3 regions of the Brachybacterium sp. SYSU DS0246 genome follow, and region 1 is predicted to be linked to each of the others. Evidence: riboswitches for the same ligand, from Rfam matches in the RefSeq annotation. Region 1 holds a riboswitch; each other region holds the start of a gene.

The links. Region 1 has a riboswitch for thiamine pyrophosphate ahead of thiO (glycine oxidase ThiO). Riboswitches for the same ligand answer to the same signal wherever they lie in the genome.
Region 2: another riboswitch for thiamine pyrophosphate. It lies ahead of AC5020_RS01180 (TenA family protein); the one in region 1 lies ahead of thiO (glycine oxidase ThiO).
Region 3: another riboswitch for thiamine pyrophosphate. It lies ahead of AC5020_RS05305 (ECF transporter S component); the one in region 1 lies ahead of thiO (glycine oxidase ThiO).

What each region holds. Positions count from the first base shown of each region.
Region 1 covers NZ_JBZXYT010000011.1:7,344-14,004, forward strand. Annotated here, with positions in the region: gene AC5020_RS07045 (NAD-dependent protein deacetylase) at 1-179, shown strand, start outside; gene AC5020_RS07050 (ThiF family adenylyltransferase) at 233-1,435, opposite strand; gene AC5020_RS07055 (thiazole synthase) at 1,429-2,310, opposite strand; gene thiS (sulfur carrier protein ThiS) at 2,314-2,556, opposite strand; gene thiO (glycine oxidase ThiO) at 2,553-3,755, opposite strand; TPP riboswitch at 3,750-3,856, opposite strand; gene thiE (thiamine phosphate synthase) at 3,983-4,660, shown strand; gene AC5020_RS07075 (hypothetical protein) at 4,760-5,578, opposite strand; gene AC5020_RS07080 (LamB/YcsF family protein) at 5,684-6,451, shown strand; gene AC5020_RS07085 (5-oxoprolinase subunit B/C family protein) at 6,448-6,661, shown strand, end outside.
Region 2 covers NZ_JBZXYT010000002.1:20,432-27,092, forward strand. Annotated here, with positions in the region: gene AC5020_RS01170 (NupC/NupG family nucleoside CNT transporter) at 1-284, shown strand, start outside; gene AC5020_RS01175 (TenA family protein) at 364-1,026, opposite strand; gene AC5020_RS01180 (TenA family protein) at 1,023-1,685, opposite strand; TPP riboswitch at 1,782-1,875, opposite strand; gene AC5020_RS01185 (Rv3202a family protein) at 2,145-2,417, opposite strand; gene AC5020_RS01190 (homocysteine S-methyltransferase family protein) at 2,625-3,671, opposite strand; gene AC5020_RS01195 (glycosyltransferase) at 3,904-4,191, shown strand; gene AC5020_RS01200 (Gfo/Idh/MocA family protein) at 4,352-5,482, opposite strand; gene AC5020_RS01205 (sugar phosphate isomerase/epimerase family protein) at 5,529-6,260, opposite strand; gene AC5020_RS01210 (carbohydrate ABC transporter permease) at 6,331-6,661, opposite strand, start outside.
Region 3 covers NZ_JBZXYT010000007.1:125,844-132,504, forward strand. Annotated here, with positions in the region: gene AC5020_RS05300 (ATP-binding cassette domain-containing protein) at 1-845, opposite strand, end outside; gene AC5020_RS05305 (ECF transporter S component) at 856-1,437, opposite strand; TPP riboswitch at 1,484-1,591, opposite strand; gene AC5020_RS05310 (glycosyltransferase) at 1,626-2,192, opposite strand; gene AC5020_RS05315 (M13 family metallopeptidase) at 2,212-4,257, opposite strand; gene AC5020_RS05320 (hypothetical protein) at 4,306-5,121, opposite strand; gene AC5020_RS05325 (ADP-ribosylglycohydrolase family protein) at 5,195-6,253, shown strand; gene AC5020_RS05330 (endonuclease/exonuclease/phosphatase family protein) at 6,256-6,661, shown strand, end outside.

The DNA of each region.
Region 1 (6,661 bases):
TCTCGGTGCAGTCGGGACTGCGTTTCGTGCGCGCCGCCGGCCGACAGGGAAAGCCGGTGGTCATCCTCAACGACGGCCCCACCCGAGCGGACCCCGACGCCACGGTGCGCCTGCACGGGCGGATCGAGGAGGTGCTCGCCGTGTGGGCGCGAGCGACCGGGGCCGGGTCCGGTTCCTGACAGGTCGGCCCGGGGTCAGCGGCCCTGCCCGGCGTCAGCCGCCCTGCGCAGGGTCAGCGGCCCCGCGGGCTCCAGGCCGAATAGCCGCCCTCGAGGTGCCGCAGGCGCCCTTCGCGCCCGTGCCAGGATCCGCGCAGCCGTTCCAGGGCCCGGGCTGAGCGTGACCCGGCCTGGCAGTACAGGACGGTCTCGGTACCCAGCGTGCCGTCGGGAAGCGCGTCCGCGCCATGCTCGAGGATCTCCCCGACCGGCACGTGCACGGCCCCCTCGATGGTGCCGGCGGCGACCTCCCAGTCCTCGCGCACATCGATCAGCGTGATCCCCGCGCTCCGGGCGAGCAGCTCCCGCAGAGCGGAGGCATCGAGGGTCTCCTCCGGCCCCGGACCGCCGCTGTGGCACGCGGGGTCCGCGGCGGCCGGGACCTGCACCCGGGTGGCCGGGGTGCGATCCGGGTCCGGCTCCAGGCGCAGCGTGCGCGAGCTGCTGGTGGCCTCGTCCCACAGCAGCAGTCGCCCCACCAGGGGGTCGCCGGTGCCGGTGACCAGCTGGATCACCTGGGCGGCCATGATCGTCCCCAGCAGTCCGGGCAGGGAGCCCAGCACGCCCGCCTCGGCGCAGGAGGGTGCGTCCCCGGGGGCCGGGGGTTCGGGGAACAGGTCGCGGTAGTGGGCGCCGCGGCCGGGCCAGAACACGCTGGCCTGTCCCTGGCCGCGCAGCACGGCCGCCCACACCATCGGCACCCCGGTGATCTCGCTGGCATCGGCGACCACGTAGCGGGTGGCGAAGTTGTCCGAGCCGTCCACGACCACGTCGTAGCGCCCGACGAGGTCGACAGCACCCTCCGGGCTGAGCCGCTGGTGGTGCGCCTCGACGGCGACCTCGGGGTTCAGCCGCTGGGCGGCGCGGGCGGCCGATGCGACCTTCGGGGTGCCGACGTCCTCAGTGCCGTGGATGACCTGGCGATGGAGGTTGGAGACGTCGACGTCGTCGTCATCGACGATGCCGATCGTGCCGATCCCGGCTCCGGCGAGATAGCTCAGCGCCGGGCTGCCCAGGCCGCCGGCCCCGATCAGCAGCACCCGCGCCGCGCGCAGGCGGCGCTGGCCCAGGGTGCCGATCTGGTCGAGGGTGATCTGGCGCCGGTAGCGCTCGATCTGCTCCGCCGTCAGCTCGGGGCCGGGTTCGGCGAGCGGTGGGAGCCTCTGGCCGTGGGATACGGCGGCCGACGGGCTGCGGTCGGGGACGGCCCTCACCATGACTCGGCCATCCGTCCGGTCGCGGCGGGCGCCCCGGCCGCGCCGACCGCCTCGCCGTTCCCGGCATCGCCGGCGTCGGTCTCGATGAGCCCCTCGAAGCTGGAGGAGGCCAGCGCCAGGCGGCGCTGCGGGATCCGTCCGGCCCCGGCGGCGGCGCGACCCGCGCGCACGGCCCAGTCCATCGCCCGGGCCATGGCCTCGGGGTCCTGGGCGCGGGTGACGGCGCTGGCCACGAGCACGGCGTCGCATCCCAGCTCCATGGCCAGCGCCGCGTCCGAGGCGGTGCCGATCCCGGCGTCGAGCACGATCGGAACGCTGGCCTGGGCGGTGATCAGCTCGATGTTGTGCGGGTTCAGGATGCCCAGTCCCGTCCCGATCGGTGAGCCGAGCGGCATCACCGCGGCGGCGCCGGCGTCGGCGAGGTGACGGGCCAGCACGGGATCGTCGGTGGTGTAGGGCAGCACGGTGAAGCCGCGCCGGACCAGCTCGGCGGTCGCCTCGACCAGTTCGATGCCGTCGGGCAGCAGGGTGTCCTCGTCGGCGATGACCTCGAGCTTGATCCAGTTCGTCTCCAGCGCTTCACGGGCGAGCTCCGCGGTGAGGATGGCGTCGCGGGCGCTGAAGCAGCCGGCGGTGTTGGGCAGCACCTTGATCCCGAGCCGCTCGAGCAGCGTGAACACCGAGTTGCCGGTGGCCGCGGAGAAGCGGCGCATCGCGACGGTGGTCAGCGCGGTGCCGGAGGCGACCAGGGCGCGTTCGAGCGCGGCGAGGTCGGTGGCCCCGCCGGTGCCCATGATCAGGCGCGATGTCAGGGGCGTGCCGGCGATGGTGAAGGAGTCGTCGGCGAGGTCGGGACGTGCGGAGGGGCGGGTCATGGGTCAGCCTCCCTGCACGGCGGTGACGAACTCGCAGCGCGCGCCATCGGGCACGGGCGTCGTGGCCCAGCGGGTGCGGGGCACGACGGTGTCGTCCAGGGCGACGGCGACGCCGAGCGGACTGCCGTCGCTCGCGCGGCCGTCCTCGCCGATCTCCTGGCCGAGGCGGGAGCTGACCAGGTCGCGGACGGTGCTTCCCGGCGGGAGTGCGACCTCGTCGCCGTTGACGGTCAGGGACAGATTCATGGGTTCTCCTGGGCGGATGAGGCGGTGGCGCTGGGTACGGGGGATGGCGGGAGGGACGCCGTCGGCGGTGGGATGGTGAAGCGTTCGGGCCGGACCGCGTCGAGCAGCTGCGAGCGGGGCGCGGCGGGGTCCTCGAGCAGCTCGGCGGTGCGCTGGGCGGCCCAGGCGGACAGCAGGATCCCGTGGCGGTGGTAGCCGGTCGAGACGATCACGCGGTCATCGCCGGGCACGGGGCCCAGCAGCGGGAGGTCATCGGGGGTGCCGGGGCGTGCCCGGGTGGTGACCTCGACCAGTTCGGTCTCCCGCACGGACGGGGCGATCTCGATCGCGTCCTGGAGCAGCTGGTGGACGCCGCCGGTGGAGGTGCCGGCGAGGTCGTCCTCGCGGCTGGTGGCACCGATGACCAGGTGGCGATCGGCGCGCGGGACCAGGTAGACGGATCGTCCCCGCACGGTGGCGCGCACGGTGCGGGCCACCAGGTTGTCCTCGCCCGGGGCCAGCAGCGAGGTCGGCACGCGCACGCGCAGGATGTCGCCGTGGACGGGGCGCAGGGCGAGGTCGAGGCGGCGGTGCGGGCCCGCGATCTCTCCCGCACCGAGCCCTGCGGCCAGCACGATCCTCTCGGCGTCGATCTCCTCGAGCGAGGTGAGGCGGCGACGGTGGATGGGAACGGCGGGGCCGTCCCCGGGTCCGCCCGCTCCGGCCAGGATGTCCTGGACGGCGGCGGCCAGGCGCCGCGGGTCGACCTGGTGGTCGTGCTCGATCAGCTGCGCGCCGGCGATGCCGCGGGCCAGGGCGGGCTCGAGACGGCGCAGCTCCCGGGGCGGGAGCTCGCGGACGGCCGCTCCGGTGGAGCGCTGGATCTCGGCCAGGTCGCGCAGCGCGGCGGCGTCGGCGTGGTCCCGCCCGATGACCACGGTCGAATCGTCCCGGTAGCCGGGGTCCACGCTGGTGCGCGCGGCGAGGCGGCTCGCGAGATCGCGGTGCGCCTGGGAGGCCTCGCGCATTATGGCCCACAGCGGGCCCTGCCCGACCTGGATCTCCGCGGCGGGGGCGAGCATCCCGGCGGCCGCGAACGTGGCCCCGTCGGCGACCCCCTCGGCGTGGATCTCCACGCGGTGACCACGCGCTCGCAGCTCGGCGGCGGTGAGCAGGCCGACGATGCCCGCGCCGATGACGGCGACATGCATGGCACGCATCCTGAGATTCCTCCTGACGGCGGCATGATCCGCATCCAGTGCTGGTGGTCGGCGCGCTGCGCCCTCTCAGCCCGGCGTCTCGGGCTCCCACGGAACCCCTCGAGTCTACGCGCCGGCGCAGACGCCGACGAGCCGGCGGGCCAGTGCCTGCGGCACGGTGCCGGCGGCACGGCGCCGGCAGGCCGGAGATTCCGGGTCCCGGTCACGCTCTGTGCCAGGCTGTGCCCATGAACGCTCACTCGTCGGCGACCAGCGAGGCCGGTGCCCGGCGCCGCGAAGCCCTGCGCGCCTCCCGCCTGTACGTCTGCGTCGATCTCTCGCGCGGGCTCGAGGGCCTGCTGGCTTTCGCCGAGGCCGCCTTCCGCGGCGGGGTGGACATCCTGCAGGTGCGGGACAAGGCGGCCGAGGCCCGCGCCGAGGTCGAGGCCCTGCGGGCGCTGCGGCCGATCGCCGACGCGCACGGCACGCTGCTGGCGGCCAATGACCGGGCCGACGTCGCCGCGCTGGCCGGCGCGGACATCCTCCACCTCGGCCAGGGCGACCTGAGCACGCTGGATGCCCGTGCGCTGCTGGGCCGGGACGTCCTGATCGGCCGCTCGACCCGCACCACGGAGCAGATGGAGGCGGCCGACGCCGATGCGGGCCTGGACTACTTCTGCACCGGTCCGGTGTGGGCGACGCCGACGAAGCCGGACCGCGCCCCCGTCGGCCTCGACCTGCCGCGCGCCGCCGCCCGGCGGACGGGGGAGGCGAAGCCGTTCTTCGCCATCGGCGGAGTCGACGCGGAGCGTGTCCCCGAGCTGCTCGCCGTCGGCGCCGAGCGGATCGTGGTGGTCCGCGCCGTGACCGAGGCCGACGATCCCGAGGCAGCGGCCCGGACGCTGCGGGACGCCCTCACGAGCTGACCGGCGCTGAGACGTCCTCACGAGCTGAGGGGTCCCGCGGAAGCCTCTGACCAGCGGGATGGGCCGCGCGCGGGGGCCGGCGAATCCTGCGGGAGGCGCTCAGGAGACGACGGCCGCGGCGAGTGCGACCAGGTCGCCCGCGTCGACGGGCCGGAACTCCAGCGGCGGGTCCTCGGCGGCCGGGTCCAGCGCCTCCATCGTGAGCACCTCGCTGCCGGTGACATACACGCTGACCTGCTGCACGCTGTCGTCGTCGGTGTGCACGGTGGTCAGCACGCTCTGGGCACGGGTGTCGGCGAGCCGGGCGGCGAGCGGGTGTCCCGAGGCGAGCTCGGTGCGGCGCACGGTGACCGGGGCGCCGCCCTGGCCGGCGACGGAGCTCGGGTCGATCAGCGTGGCGATCCGGGCGGGGACCTGCTCGACCCGCAACGGCGTGAAGTGGTGGATGCCCGACGGGGTCACTTCCTCCTCGAGCACACCAGTTTCATGGACGTAGTAGTACGCGCGGCTGACCAGCGGGCCGCTCTCGGACTGCACCGTGCGCTCCGCGGTGGCGAATCGCGCGGCGGTGCGGCGCAGCAGCTGGCAGCCGCGGAGCTCGGTGCCGGCCACCCATCGCAGCCGCCCGGTCGCCCCGTCCCGGGCAGCATTCACCCGCCCGTCGGCGATCAGCGAGCGCAGTCCGACGTCGGCCGCGACGGCGGCCTGGTCGGGGCGCTGGTCGAGCCAGGGCATGGCGGTGAACTGGGGCTGCTGGTGCCCGTCGAGACCGGCCAGCTGCTCATCGCTCAGCGACAGCAGCCGGCGGGGCTCGCCGCCGTCGGCCTGGTCCAGGACGTGGTGCGCGGCGGAGCTGTCCGGCGCCGAGGAGCCCGCGCGCGGCGACGGATCGGTCTGGTCGGTCGGGCGCTCGCTCATGGCCGCGACACTACCGCCCGTCACCCCTGGCCGCGCCGGCGCCGTGCGCGGACAATGAGCGGTGACCCCGTCGTCGTGGCGGACAGAGCGAAGGAGAGCAGCCGCATGAGCGCCGACCATCCCGTGTGCGACCTCAACGCCGATCTCGGTGAGGGCTTCGGCGCGTGGTCGATGGGTGATGACGCGGCCATGCTCGAGGTGGTGACCACGGCGAACATCGCCTGCGGAGGGCACGCCGGGGATCCGGGGACGATGCGCGCCGCCTGCCGGGCCGCCGCCGAGCACGGGGTCGCGATCACCGCGCACGTCGCCTACCCGGACCTGGCCGGTTTCGGCCGGAGATTCCTGGACATCGCCCCGGCCGACCTCACCGATCTGCTGATCGTCCAGGTCGGCGCGCTGGAGGCGATGGCCCGCGCCGAGGGCACCGCGGTGCGGGGCGTGAAGCCCCACGGCGCTCTGTACAACACCCTGGCTCGCCACGAGGGCCAGGCCGGCGCCGTGATCCAGGCGCTGCGCGACCTCGGGGACCTCCCGCTGGTCGCCGCGCCCGGCGCCGTGGTGGTGGAGAGGGCACGGGAGGCCGGGATCGAGGTGGTGCTTGAGGGCTTCACCGACCGCGCCTACCTGGGCGATGGCACCCTGATGCCGCGCAGTCGCCCGGGCGCTGTGCTCACCGACCCGGAGGCGGTCGCCGAGCAGGCACTGTCGATCGCCTCCGAGGGACGGGTGCGCACGGCCGACGGCAGCGGGCTCGACCTGCCGTGCCGCTCCCTGTGCCTGCACGGGGACACTCCCGGGGCGGTCGCGCTGGCCCGCACCGTCCGGGACCGGCTCGAGGCGGCGGGCGTGCACCTGGAGGCGGCGCTGTGACCGGCGCCGCCGCACCCGAGGCGGGATGGCTGCTGGCCCCACCGCTGCGCGTGCACCGGGCCGGGGAGACCGCGATCCTGGCCGAGTACCCCGACACCCGTGCCGTGCTGGCCGCCGCGGCCGCGGTGCGCGAGCTGGCTCCCCCTGCCCTGATCGAGCTGGTCCCGGCGGAGCGGACCCTGCTGCTTGGAGGCTCCGTCGCACGGGACC
Region 2 (6,661 bases), on a different contig from region 1:
GCTCCGGCAGCTACGTCGGCCAGAAGGTCGTGCTCAACGAGTTCGTCGCCTTCTCCAGTTTCGGCCCCGAGGCCGGAACCTTCAGCGACAAGACCGCCGCGGTCACCACCTTCGCCCTGACCGGCTTCGCCAACTTCAGCTCTCTGGGCATCCTCCTCGGCGGATTGGGCGGGCTCGCTCCCAACCGGCGCTCCGAGATCGCCGAGCTGGGGATGAAGGCGATCCTCGGCGGCACGCTGGCCAACCTCATGAGCGCGGCGATCGCCGGGATCCTGATCGGCTGAGCCGGACGCCCGACGGATTGCGTCGGCGAACCCGGCGGGCGACGGTGGGCCGCGCCGAGGCACGGCCCACCGGGCCTGCTCAGGCGGCGGCGCCGTCCAGCGCCTGCTGCCAGAAGGCGGATTCGAGCCGGGTCGCGGTGCGGAACACCGTGGCCACCTCCTCGAATCGCTGCTCGGTGAGGGACCGCGCCGCCAGGACGTCGAGGTGGGCGATGGCGTCGCGCGCGGCCTGCTGGAACTCCTCGCTCGCGTACTCGGCGATCCAGTCCCGGTAGGGGTGGTCGGGCCGCTCCTCGAGCCGGGGAGCCAGGCGAGCGCCGATCTCGGCGTACCCGATCGCGCAGGGCGCCAGGGCCACATTCAGGTCGAGCTGGTCCCCGACCTGCCCGCAGTCGAGCACGTACCGGGTGTAGGCGACGGTGGCCTGCTTCTCGGGTGCGGCGTCCAGCTGCGCGCGATCGATGCCCCAGCTCGCGGTGAGCCGCACATGCAGCTCGGTCTCGGCCAGGGTCGTCGCGAGGGCATCGGCGGAGTGCTGGATGTCCTCGAGCCGTCGGCTCTTGAAAGCGGCCAGCGCGTTGGCCCGGGCGAACTGGACGAGGAACAGGTAGTCCTGGACCAGGTAGTCCTGGAATGCGGCGAGCGGCAGGATGCCCGCGCCGAGCTGCTCGACGAACGGGTGGCGGGTGTAATCGTCCCAATCGGGCAGGGCGGCGGACCTGAGATCCTCGAACAGACTCATCGTGCCTCCCCAGTGAACGGGTGGAGGTAGGACTGCTCGAAGAAGTCGAGCTCGAGGGCGACGGTGCGCTCGAAGAACTCCCGGGCCCGCTCGGGGCTGCCGGGACCTGCTGCGTCGAGCTCGGCGCGCAGGAAGCTGACGAAACCGGCGAAGTCCGGGTTGTCGTGGAGGTCGATCCATTCGGAGTGGACGAAGCTGCTCGGCCGCGGGCCCGGAGCGGCGGCGGCCCAGTCGTGGTAGAGCCATTCGGTGACCACCAGCACGGCGAGGATCGCGGCATAGTCCCGGGTCTCGGCGGCTTCGCGGAAGATGGTGGTGAAGCCGGTGGTCGCCAGCGTGTCCGGGACGGTTGCGCGGTCATGCTCGCTCACGCCCAGAGACTCGAACGCGCGCAGGAAGTAGGTGTTCTCGTCCCCGGCGACCTCGCCGACGAACTGCGACAGCCGCAGCCGGGCCTCGAACGTGGGGGCCTCGGCGATGCCGGCGCCCAGGAGCACCAGGAAGCTGTCGAGGAAGCGATGGTCCTGGATCAGGTATCCGGCCATCACCTCGTCGGGGATCGACCCGCCGTGGAGCTCCGCCACGAAGCGGTGCTGGACGGCCCGGGACCAGGTGGGTTCGCTGGCCCCACGGAGGTCGTCGGTGAAAGAGGTGGACATCGGGACTTCTCCTCGTCGGTCGATCCGTCCGGATGGGAGCTCCCGATCCGGTGACCCGGGGCCCGACCTCGAGGCGCGCTCGCCACGCGGCGAGCGGCGCAGTGACGCAGACATCCCTCCGCGAGCGCTAACTCGATCAGGTTCGTCGGGTGTGATCTCAGCCCCTGGCGGGGCACCCCGTGTCGACGACGACCTTACCCCGACACAGCAGGAGCCGCCCCGGGCCCGGCGCTGGGGCCGGGTCCCGGGGCGGCTGAGCGGGGCCGTGATCGCCCACGTCGATCCCCGGAGGGTCACCGATCACGCGACGAGACTCCGCATGACCGATGGGTCGGAGATCAAGCGATCAGGTGGACCGACGGTCTCGCCGATCAGGTGGGCCGACGGTCGCGCCGATCAGGTGGGCCGACGGTCCCGCCGGTCAGCGAGCGGCGTCACGCTGCTTTGGCGGGGCGCCGTTCACTCGGAGTCGAAGGCGCCGTCGTCGGCCCCGAAGGCACTGTCCTCGGAGCCGTCCTCACCGGTCGCCTCGGGGGCGTAGTCCTCGTCGAGCGGGACCTCGCGGCGCTGGTCGAGGACATCCGCTGGATCGGCGTACGCGGAGGTGACGGAGCCGAGCTCCTCGGAGCCGAGGGCGTCCGTGGTCCCGTCGTCCGGCAGGGCATCGACCTCCTGGTCCAGGGCGTCCTCGAGCGGGGCCTCGGGGGAGTGCTCGTGCGGCGTGCTGGTCATCGTCCTGCTCCTTTCCTCCGGTGGTGTCCGGTCACTGGCAGTATCCGATATTCCGCGCCGATGATCGACTGCTCCGGCCCGCGATCGTTGGAAGCTCAAGCCCTCGCGCCGGGCGGAGCCCCGAGCGACGTCGGGCCGAGTCAAGAGCTCTTCGGGCGAAGCCTGGAGCCTCGTCGGGCTGGACCCGAACCTGCCCGGGGCCGACGCTCAGGCGCGCGAGCCCAGGCCGACGATGTGCTCCGGGAGACGCTCGTTGCTGCCGTACATGAAGTGGTTCTCCATGCGCTCGGAGTAGCGGCTCGCCTCGGTGGTGCGGCCGACGGCCTCGGCGACCTCGCGGATGTGGATCGGGGCTGCGCCGCAGCACACCCCGAGGTAGTTCACGCCCAGCTCCAGCGCCTCACGGGCGAAGGCGCTGATCTCGTAGCGGTTGGTCAGCAGCGGATCCAGGGCGGTGGGGAAGGTGCGCCCGTGCGGGGAGGGGACGGCCGCGGCGGGGTCGGAGAGGTTGAAGAACGTCGGCTCCTCCTCCGTGGTGCGGTACGGGATCGGCAGGGCGCCGACGTGGCAGTCCACGGCCTCGCGGATCTCGCGCAGCCACGGCAGCATCGTCGCCGGCCCGCGGAAGCAGTTCAGACCCACCACGTCGGCCCCGGCCTGCTCGAGGCGCTGTGCGGTCTCGACGATCCCGGCGCCCTCGGCCATCTCCTGGAACGCCATCGGGGCGAGAGTGATCACCACGGGCAGGCCGGAGGCCTTGGCGACCTCGAGCGCGGTCAGCGCCTCCTCGGCGTAGTAGAAGGTCTCCCCGACGATCAGGTCGGCCCCTTCCTCGACGGCCCAGCCGACCATCTCCTCGAACATGCCTCGGACCTCGCGCTGCGTCGTGGTGTCCGCCGGGTCCCAGATGTTGGAGTTGGAGATGTTGCCGGCGACGAGATTGCCCGGGACGGCGTCGGCGACCTCGCGGGCGATCTGCAGGGCGGACCGGTTCAGGGGCTCGAGGAGGTCCTCCTTGCCGATGACCCGCATCTTCTCGCGGTGACCGTTGTAGGTGAAGGCCTCGACGATGTCGGAGCCGGCGCGCTGGAAGTCCACGTGCAGGGTGCGCAGCGCCTCGGGGTGCTCGAGGGCGACCTCGGGCACGAACTCGCCGGCGGTCAGGTAGCCGCGCCGTTCGAGCTCGAAGAGGAAGCCCTCGGCACAGATGACGGTGCCGGTATCGAGGCGTTCGGTCAGGTGGTTGCGGGTCATGGCGTGCCCTCGTCGTCGCGGTTCCAGTGGTGGCCGCTGGTGACTGTATCCGTGCCTCGTGGTGGGCCGTATGGGTTGTGGCGATCTGTGAACGCGCACGATGCCGGGGAGTCAGGGCAGGGGTGGCCTCCTCGGCGGTGCCGGGTCATGGCCGCGGCTGGTCCCCCCGTGTTCCCTCGTCGCCCGCGCCTCGTGCCTGGTCTTCCTTATCCGCTGGGAGGAGCCCTTCGGGATGGTCATGGCCGAGGCCCTGGCCTGCGGCACCCCCGTCATCGCGACCCCGCGCGGCAGCGTCCCGGAGATCGTCCGCGACGGGCACAACGGGTTCCTGGCCACCGGGGTGGAGGCCCTGGCGGCCGCGATCGAGCGCTCCGGGGAGATCAGTGCCCAGGAATGCCGGCGCGATGCGCTCGAGCAGTTCGACCTGCCCGTGATGGCCGCGAGGTACGAGCAGATCTACGGGATGCTGGTCGAGGGCGGCACCAGCATCGAGGAGGTCACCCGGGCGATCGCCCGCTGACCGCGGCGCGCCGAGGGCCCCTGCTCCCGGGATGGGAGCAGGGGCCCTCGGCGGGTGCGCCGTGCGAGCCAGGGCGATCCTGCTCAGCGGTACTCCAGCGGCCAGGCGCGATGTATATAGCCGCGCCTGTGCGTGTGAGTACCGTCCAGCCGCGCGGAGCTCAGACGGTCGCCGCGGCGGTGCTCAGGGTCGAGGCGAACGGGTCGAAGTCGGCCGGCATGGGCTCGACCTCGGTGAACGAGGAGTTCACGGTGACCGTCTCGCCGCGGCTGATGGCGGTCTCGATGGCGACCATGATGTCCAGCACGTGGGCGGCGATCTCACCCTGAGCGCGGTGGGGGACGCCGGCGCGGATCGCGCGGGCCATCTCCAGCACGCCCAGACCGCGACCCGTGGTGGCGCCCGTGGCGGGCACCGGAGCCGGCTCCTCGCCGCGGTAGACCGTCAGCGCGGAGTCGCCGTCGAACACGTTGGGATCGGGGAAGGCCAGGGTCGCCTCGGTGCCGTAGACCTCGACGAAGCCGGCGCGCTTGTGCGGGGAGTCGAAGCTCAGCAGCACGGTCGCGTTCTGGCCGGACTCGAAGCGCAGCAGTGCCGAGACCTGGGTGGGCACGGTGACGTCGAAGACCTCGCCGGCCTTGGGGCCGGAGCCGATGGTGCGCTGGTCGCGGGCCTTGGAGCCGACCGCGGAGACGCTGGTGACTGGGCCGAGGGCCAGGGCCAGGGTGGTGACGTAGTACGGCGCGATGTCGTACAGCGGCCCGGCACCCTCCTGGAACAGGAAGGCGGGGTTGGGGTGCCAGTCCTCCGGGCCGGGGGACTGGAAGATCGTCAGCGCGCTGGCCGGGTCGCCGATCGACCCGTCGCGCAGGGTGCGCAGCGCGGTCTGGATGCCGGCGCCGAGCACGGTGTCCGGGGCGCCGCCGATGCGCACGCCGTGCTTCGCGGCCGCCTCGAGCAGGGCGGTGGCGTCGGCCGGGATCGTGGTGATGGGCTTCTCGGTCCACACGTGCTTGCCGGCGGCCACGATCGACTGGGACACCTCGGCGTGCGCGGTGGGGATCGTCAGGTTGATGACGATCTCCACCTCGGGGTGGTCCAGCACGTCCTGGGCGGTGCCGGAGGCGGGGACGCCGAACTCCGCGGCGCGGGTCGCGGCGGCCTCGGGGTAGAGGTCACCGATGATGTGCACGGCCACGTCCGGGAAGGACGTGAGGTTCTTGAGGTACTCGGCCGAGATGGTGCCGGCGCCGATGATGCCGATGCCGACGGGTCCGGTGGGGTTCTGCAGGTTCACGGGATTCCTTCGTGAGTGGGGGGTGGGGGTCGTCTCGGCCTCAGGCGCTGCGGAGGTACTCGAGCGAGGTGGCGATGCCCTCGAAGATGTCGCCGGCGTACTGGTCGAACTCGATGACGCCGTAGGCGACGCCGGCGGAGGCCTTCAGGGTCTCGGCCAGCGGCATCTTCCCGCCGCCGAGCGGCTGCTGGCCGGAGGGGTCCTCCGCCAGGTCGCCGTCCTTGAGGTGGACCAGCTGGACGCGGTCGCCGAGGTTGCCCAGCAGTGCGGGGACGTCGGCCCCGCCGACGGCGGCCCAGTAGGTGTCGACCTCGAGGATGACCCGCGGGTCCAGCTCGGCGGCGAACAGCTCCAGGGCGCTGCGGCCCTCGAGGGTGGAGGCCAGTTCAAAGTGGTGGTTGTGGTAACCGACGCGGATGCCGGTGCCCTCGGCCTGGGTCGCCCGTTCGTTCAGCCGGAGGGCGAGGGAGCGGACCTTGTCCGCGTCCTTCCAGTCCTCGGGATTCCAGAACGGGTCGATGAGGTACTCGACGCCGACGGCGCCGGCCGCTGCCAGCACCTCGTCGAAGTCGACATCGCCGAGGAAGCCCTGGTGGGCGCTGGGGAAGGTGATGTCGAACTGCTCGCGGGCGGCGACCAGGTCGTCCTTGTGCTCGACGAGGTGGAACGGCTCGGCGCAGCGGAGGCCGAGCTCGGCTAGGCGGGCCACGGTGCCCTGGTAGTCGGCGGCCAGCGCCTCGCGGACGCTGTACATCTGGACGGAGATTTCCATGGTGCTCCTTCGGGGAAGTCGTGGTGGTCGGGCGAGCGGGGCCGGGAGCGGGTGGCTCCCGGCCCGCGCGTCACTTCACGGCGCCGGCGGTCAGGCCTGCGACGAAGTTCTTCTGCATCATCAGGAAGCCGGCGACGACGGGGATGGACACCGCGAGCGAGGCGGCGAGGACCTGGTTCCAGTACACGTTGGTCTGGGTGGCGTACTGCCGCAGGCCGACGGCGAGGGTGCGGGTGTCCTCCGTGGTCAGCACGGAGGCGAACAGCACCTCGCCCCAGGCCGTCATGAACGCGTAGATCGCCACCGCCACGATGCCGGGCCGGGCGGCCGGCAGGATGATGCGCAGCAGGATGGTGATGTTGCTGGCGCCGTCGACCTTGCCCGCCTGGTCGAGCTCCTGG
Region 3 (6,661 bases), on a different contig from region 1:
GGGATCGTGACGCCCCGGCGCGGCACGGTGACCTCCTCGAGGGAGGCGACCACCGTCCCGGGATCGCTCCCGCTCGGACGCCGCGGAGACGGCCCGGCATCCGCCGGCGCCTCCCGCCCCGCCAGCACTCCGGCCTCCTCGAGCAGATCGCTCTGGGCGGCCAGCACCGTCCGCGGGTCCCCGTCGGCGAGGATCCGGGCCTGCTCGCCGAGGACCACCAGGCGGTCCACGTGATCCAGCCAGGGCTCGATCCGGTGCTCCGCGACGACCAGGGTGCGGCCCTCGGCGCTGGCCAGGATCGCCGAGCGCACCTGCTCGGCGGTCTCGGCGTCGAGCATGCTCGTGGGCTCGTCCAGCAGCAGCATGTCCGGGCCGAGCGCGAGGGCGCCGGCCAGGGCGATGCGCTGCTGCTGCCCGCCGGAGGCCTCCAGCGGGTCGCGCGAGGGCTCCAGGTCCACCTGCGCGGCATCCAGCGCCGCCGCGGCGCGCCGGTGGATCTCCGGCCGGGGCAGGGCCGCGTTCTCGGGCCCGAAGGCGGCATCGCGGCCCACGGTCGCGGCCACCAGCGCGTGCGCGGGATTCTGCAGCAGCAGGCCGCGCTCTCCGGGCCGGGACGAGACCGCCATGTGCCCCGAGAGCTCGCCGGCCTCCTCATCGAGAAGACCGGCGAGGGCGCGCAGCACCGTCGATTTCCCGCTTCCGCTCGCGCCGGCGAGCAGCACGCGCTGACCGGCGGGGATGCTCAGGTCGAGGTCGGCGACCGTCGGCTCCCGCCGCGAGTTCGGGCGCCAGCTGACCCGGGACAGCGCAAGCGCGGCCCCGGCGGCGGACTCCCTGGTTCTCACGCCGCAGTCCTCACGCCGCGGCGGCGCGGGCGTGCTCCCGTCCCGCGGCGAGTGAATCCACCGCGCCGGTGGCCACCAGGGCACGGGTCGCGGCCCAGCCCAGGCCGCCGCCCAGCGCGGCGCCGGAGACGAGGAAGAACCCGAGCAGGATCAGGGCGAAGGGCCAGCTCATCTCGGGGTAGTAGGCGAAGCGCTCCCAGATCCATTCCAGGCCGCCGGCGAGGACTCCGCCGAGGACCGCCACCGGGAGCGTGAAGCGGCGGTACGCGGTCAGCGCGACGGCGAGCTCGACGCCGCCGCCCTGCAGCAGGCCGGAGACCACGGTGCCCCAGCCCCACTGGCCGCCCAGCAGCATCTCGAGGCATGCCGCGATCATCTCGGCCAGCAGCGCCGCGCCGGGCTTGAGGACGATCAGGGCGGCGAGGACGGCGGGCAGGAACCAGATGCCCACCAGCAGACCCTCGGCGGGGCGGAACGCCATCGTCAGCGGGCTGATCAGGGTGTAGAGCTGGCCGTACCCCAGGAACGCGACGCCGAAGGCTGCCCCGATCATGACGGTGACCAGCAGATCAATGGTGCGAAAGCGTGTCATCACTTCTCCTTCCTCTCACGGAAGGGGCGCACGGCATCATCGATGCCGCACGGATATCCCGACTCCCTACGCCGGTGTGAACCGGATCAGGTTCGAGGGTCTGCGCAGGTTCGCGCACTCTCAGCACCCCGTTGGTGCTCCCCTGTCAGTGGATGACCGGCACTCAGGATACTCCCTCGGCGGTGGCGTCAGCGCCGCGCCCGGATCGCCTGGTCGATGGCCGCGGCCGTCGCCTCGGGGTCCTCGGGCGTCAGCAGATACCCGGTGCCCTCGCGGCCGACGATCTCGACCATGGTCCCCGGCCGGGTGACGACCATGCGGTAGGACTGCCGCGTCTCACCGCCGGTCAGCAGCTTCCGGTCGCCGACGGGCCGCAGCTCCTCGGGCCGGGCGGGGGTCACCATGCCGCGGCGCCATCCGTAGCCGCCGAGGCTCGCCCCGACGGCAGGCTGCGGCACGATGCGGTACTGGACGGTGCGGAAGCCGGCCAGCGGCCACGTCGGGCGCGGCAGGAAACCGCCGAGGCTCACCGTAAGGCCGCGGTCGTCGACGATGAAGCGCGTGTGCTGGCCCATCCAGGTCCACAGCGCCAGCAGTGCGAACACCCCGGCGGCCGGCGGCACGGCGGCCACGAGGCCGCGCTGGGCCAGCACCAGCGCCAGGACCGCACCGAACAGCAGGGTCAGGGCGATGCGGGTCCACCCGACCCAGGAGGGCCTGGTGGTGCCGACGTAGAACGGCGCCTCGGGCCTCACGGGATCCTCACCGTCGTGCTCACCAGATCGACACCCGCTCCTCGGGGGCGCGGTACATCCCGTCGCCCTCGCGCACGCCGAAGGCGCTGTGGAACTCGTCGAGATGGCCCGCGACCGTGTTGCAGCGGAACTCCATCGGCGCGTGCGGGTCCACCGCGAGCCGGCGGATCGCCTCCTGCGTGCGGTTCTTGCCCCGCCACACCGTCGCCCACGACAGGAAGATGCGCTGCAGACCGGTGTACCCGTCCAGCTCGGCCGCGGCCTCCTCGGCGGACCTGCTGGCCAGGTACGCCTTCACGGCGATGGAGAGACCGCCGAGGTCGCCGATGTTCTCGCCGATGGTGAGGGCGCCGTTGACGCGGTGGGAGTCGTCGAGGTCGCGCGGGGAGAGCTCGGAGTACTGGGCGATGAGGGTGGCGGCGCGGTCGTCGAAGGCCTGACGGTCCTCGGCCGTCCACCAGGTGACCAGGTTGCCGTCCCCGTCGTACTTCGAGCCCTGGTCGTCGAAGCCGTGGCCGACCTCGTGGCCGATGACCGCGCCGATGCCGCCGAAGTTCACGGCGTCCTCCGCCTCGCCGTCGAAGAACGGCGGCTGCAGGATGGCGGCGGGGAAGACGATCTCGTTGCGCCCGGGGTTGTAGTAGGCGTTGACCGTCTGCGGCGTCATGTGCCACTCGGTCTCGTCGATGGGGCCGCCGACCTTGGCGTACTCGTAGTCGGCGTCGAAGCGGCGTGCGGCGCGCGCGGTGGCGACCAGGTCGCCGGGGACCACCTCGAGCCCGTCGTACTCGCGCCAGCGCTCGGGGTAGCCGATCTTGGGGGTGAACTTCTCGAGCTTGGCCAGCGCCTTCTCCCGGGTGGCCGGCGTCATCCACTCCAGGGTCCCGATCGAGCTGCGGTAGGCCTCCAGCAGAGCATCGACCAGTGCGGTCATGCGCTCCTTGTGGGCCGGCGGGAAGTGGCGGTCGACGTACTCGCGGCCGACGGCGAAGCCCACGGCGCCCTCGACGAAGGCGACGCCGCGCTTCCAGCGCTCGCGCAGCTCCTCGGCGCCGGAGAGCACCTTTCCGAAGAAGGCGAAGTCCTCCTCGACGATGGCCGCGGGCAGGTAGGGGGCGTACGAGGAGACGGCGTGGAGGGCCAGCCAGGTGCGCAGCACGGCGAGGTCCTCGCCGGCCAGCAGCTCGGCAGCGGCGGAGACGAACTCGGGCTGGCCGACCGAGACCACGTCGAAGACCGATTCCGGGGCTCCGGTGCCCTCGATGTAGGCGGTCCAGGGGAAGGCCGGGGCCAGCTCGCGGCGCTGCGCCTCGTCCATCGGGTTGTTGGACTTCTCGCGGTCGCGCAGGCGCACGACGTCGACGTGGCATCCGGCCAGGCGGGTCTCGAAGTCCATCACCGCGGTGGCCTGTGCGGCCGCATCGCCCTCGACCAGGCCCTCGCGGCCGGGCAGGCCGGTCAGGCGGGCGAGAGCGGCCAGGTGCTCGGTGTAGGCCTCGCGGATCTGCCCGTAGTGCTCCTCGCGGTAGTAGGACTCATCGGGCAGGCCGAGCCCGCCCTGATGCAGTTTGACCTGGTAGCTGGAGGAATCGTGGTCGTCGGTCCACACGTAGGCCAGCAGGGCGCTCGCGCCCGAATCCGGGGCGGCCATGGTGCGGGTGATGGCCTCGAGGTCGTCGGCCGCGGTGATGGAGCTCAGCATGTCCTCGAGGGGCGCGGTACCGGCCGCCTCGATCGCCTCGGTGTCCATGAACATGCGGTACAGCGCGCCGACGCGGCCGCGGTCGGTGACGGGTGCTCCCTCGGCGGCCCCGTCTCCGGTCCCCGCCGCCTGCTCGACCTCTGCCGCCGCCTGCTCGACGATCTCCCGCACCCGCTCCTCGGAGAGGTCGCGCAGCTGATGGAAGGCTCCGTCGCTGGAGCGGTCCGCCGGGATCCGGTGCTCGCGCAGCCATCGCCCGTTGACGTGGCCGAAGAGGTCGTCCTGGAGGCGGATGCCCGGATCGACCTGGTCGAGGACGAGGCCGGAGTTCACGGTGGTCTCGGACGAGGGGGCAGTGGTCATCATCGCTCCTGCGGGATCGGACGGAGGGGACAGGTGTGGGGTGCGCCGTCAGGGGGTCGCCAGACCCAGCGAGGCGAGGGCGAGGGTCAGCAGGCCGATCACGAGCGGGGCGTACGCCCAGGGGGACCGGGAGCGCTGCGCCGGCGGCCGGCGCTGGATGACCAGGGTGGACAGGCCGGAGCCGACGGAGAGGACCGCGGTGCCGATGGCGAGGACCGGGGACATGATCACCAGGGCGGTCGCTCCCACCTGGAAGGCGACGGTGCCGATCACGTCCAGCAGCCGCATGATCACGGTGGAGCGGGCGCCGACGCGTCCTGCGAGCAGCGTCGAGACGGCGTCCTCGGACCATTGCGAGGGGCGCGCGATGCGGCGACGGGTCGCGACCGTCTGCACCGTGGCCAGGGCCAGCCACACGATGGCCGCGCCCGCGCCGACCCACACGCCGAGCTCGGCGCGGATGTCCGCCGGCCACAGCAGCATCGCCAGCAGCACCGCGGCCACGCGCAGCACCTCCTCGATCGTGCTGCGCACCGCGAGCAGCCCTGGGTTCACGGCCAGCTGCCGGCGGGTGCGCGCGACGAACAGGCTGGTCGCGACCAGGGCGAGCAGGTGCGAGGCGCCCAGGGCGACGCCCAGCAGGAGCACCACGGGGCTGGTGGGGGCCAGCGGCAGGATCGCCAGGAGCAGGACCACCCCGAGCACGGGGATGATCAGGGCGAGGATCGAGTAGCCCTGGACCAGGCCGCGCACCAGGTCGGCGCCTGTGGGCGGGTGGTCGTGGCCGGTGTGGTCGTGCGGGTCGGCGCAGGCCTGCTCCGCGGGCTGGCCCGTGGTGCCGGGGCGGCCGGAGGTGTCGGTCATGGAACTCCTTCGAAGTCCCTCTCAGGGTAGCGGGGCTCAGGAACCATTCCGGTCGGTGTGGAACGATGTGAGCGTGAGGACCGACGCTGCTGAGACCAGGGGACCAGGGCTGACCCCGGTGCAGCGCCAGCGCGCCATCGGTTCCGTGGTGGCGGCGGCCACGGGAGACGCTCTCGGCGCCCCGTACGAGTTCCACGCTCCGGTGGTGGCCTCCGAGGACATCGGCATGATCGGTGGCGGAGTGCTGGGCTGGCAACCGGGGGAGTGGACCGACGACACGTCCATGGCGATCGTGGTGCTGGAGGCGGCGATCTCCGCGTCGGACGGGCACGATCTGCGCATCGAATCCGCTCAAGATCACATCGCCCGCGAGTGGTACTCCTGGTCGCTGGGCACACCGGATATCGGCACGCTCACCTCGACGGTGGTGCGTCGCGCCGCAGACCTGGCGTGGGCGGACGGTCACTACGCGCCCAGGGCGGCGGACTTCCGCGCCGCGGCGGCCGGTGCGCACGAGGAGCTCCCGGCCAATGCCGGCAACGGGTCGCTGATGCGCACCCACGTCGCGGTCCTGCCCTACCTGCTCTCGTCCGACGACGACGTGGCCGACGCGATCGACGTGGTGTGCCGGCTCACACACGTCCATCCCGATGCCACCGAGGCCTGCATGCTGTGGGGCTTCGCGGTGCGCCACGCGATCCTCACCGGGGAGCTCGACGTGCGCCGCGGCCTGTCCCGGCTGGACGACGAGCGCCGGGCGCTGTGGATCGACCGCATCGAGGAGGCCGAGGCCGGGACCCCCGTCTCGTTCCGGCGCAACGGCTGGGTCGTCGGTGCGTTCCAGGCGGCGTGGTCCGCGATCACCGTGGTCAGCCCGATCCCGCAGGGCAAGTTCGACCAGCGCGACGCCATGGTCGCCGCCCTGGATGCGGCGGCCCGCGCCGGGTACGACACGGACACCGTCGCCTGCATCACCGGCGCCCTGCTCGGGGCCGCGCTGGGGCCGAAGTCGGTGCCGCCGGAATGGCGGCGCATGCTCTTCGGCTGGCCCGGCTACGAGGTCGACGAACTGATCGGCCTGGTCGACCAGGTGCTCGAGCCGATGCTCGCCCCTGCCGGCGAGGAGATCTGATCGTGTCGGAGCGAGGCTGGGATCTGCGCGTCCTCAGCTGGAACCTGTGGGAGCTCCGGGGCGACCTGCGGGCCGCGATCGAGGCGATCGTCGACCTCGAGCCCGACGTGCTGCTGATGCAGGAAGCGCCGCGGTTCGTGCTGCCGACGGCGCGGCTGGCCTGGTTCGCCGAGCAGACCGGACTGCGCGTCCTGGTCGGCGGCGCGGGCGGCCGGGGGCTGGCGATCCTGGCGAGCGACGAGATCGCCCGGCAGGTGATCCGGCGCGGCGCCCATCCCGTCGCCCAGCGGCTGAGCGACCTGAACTCGACCTACCCGCGTGGGGTGGCCGCCGTGCGGCTCTCGGTGCCCGGTGGCGGCGCGGTCGTCGTCTCCTCCACGCATCTCGCGCTGCAGGAGGAGAACCGCA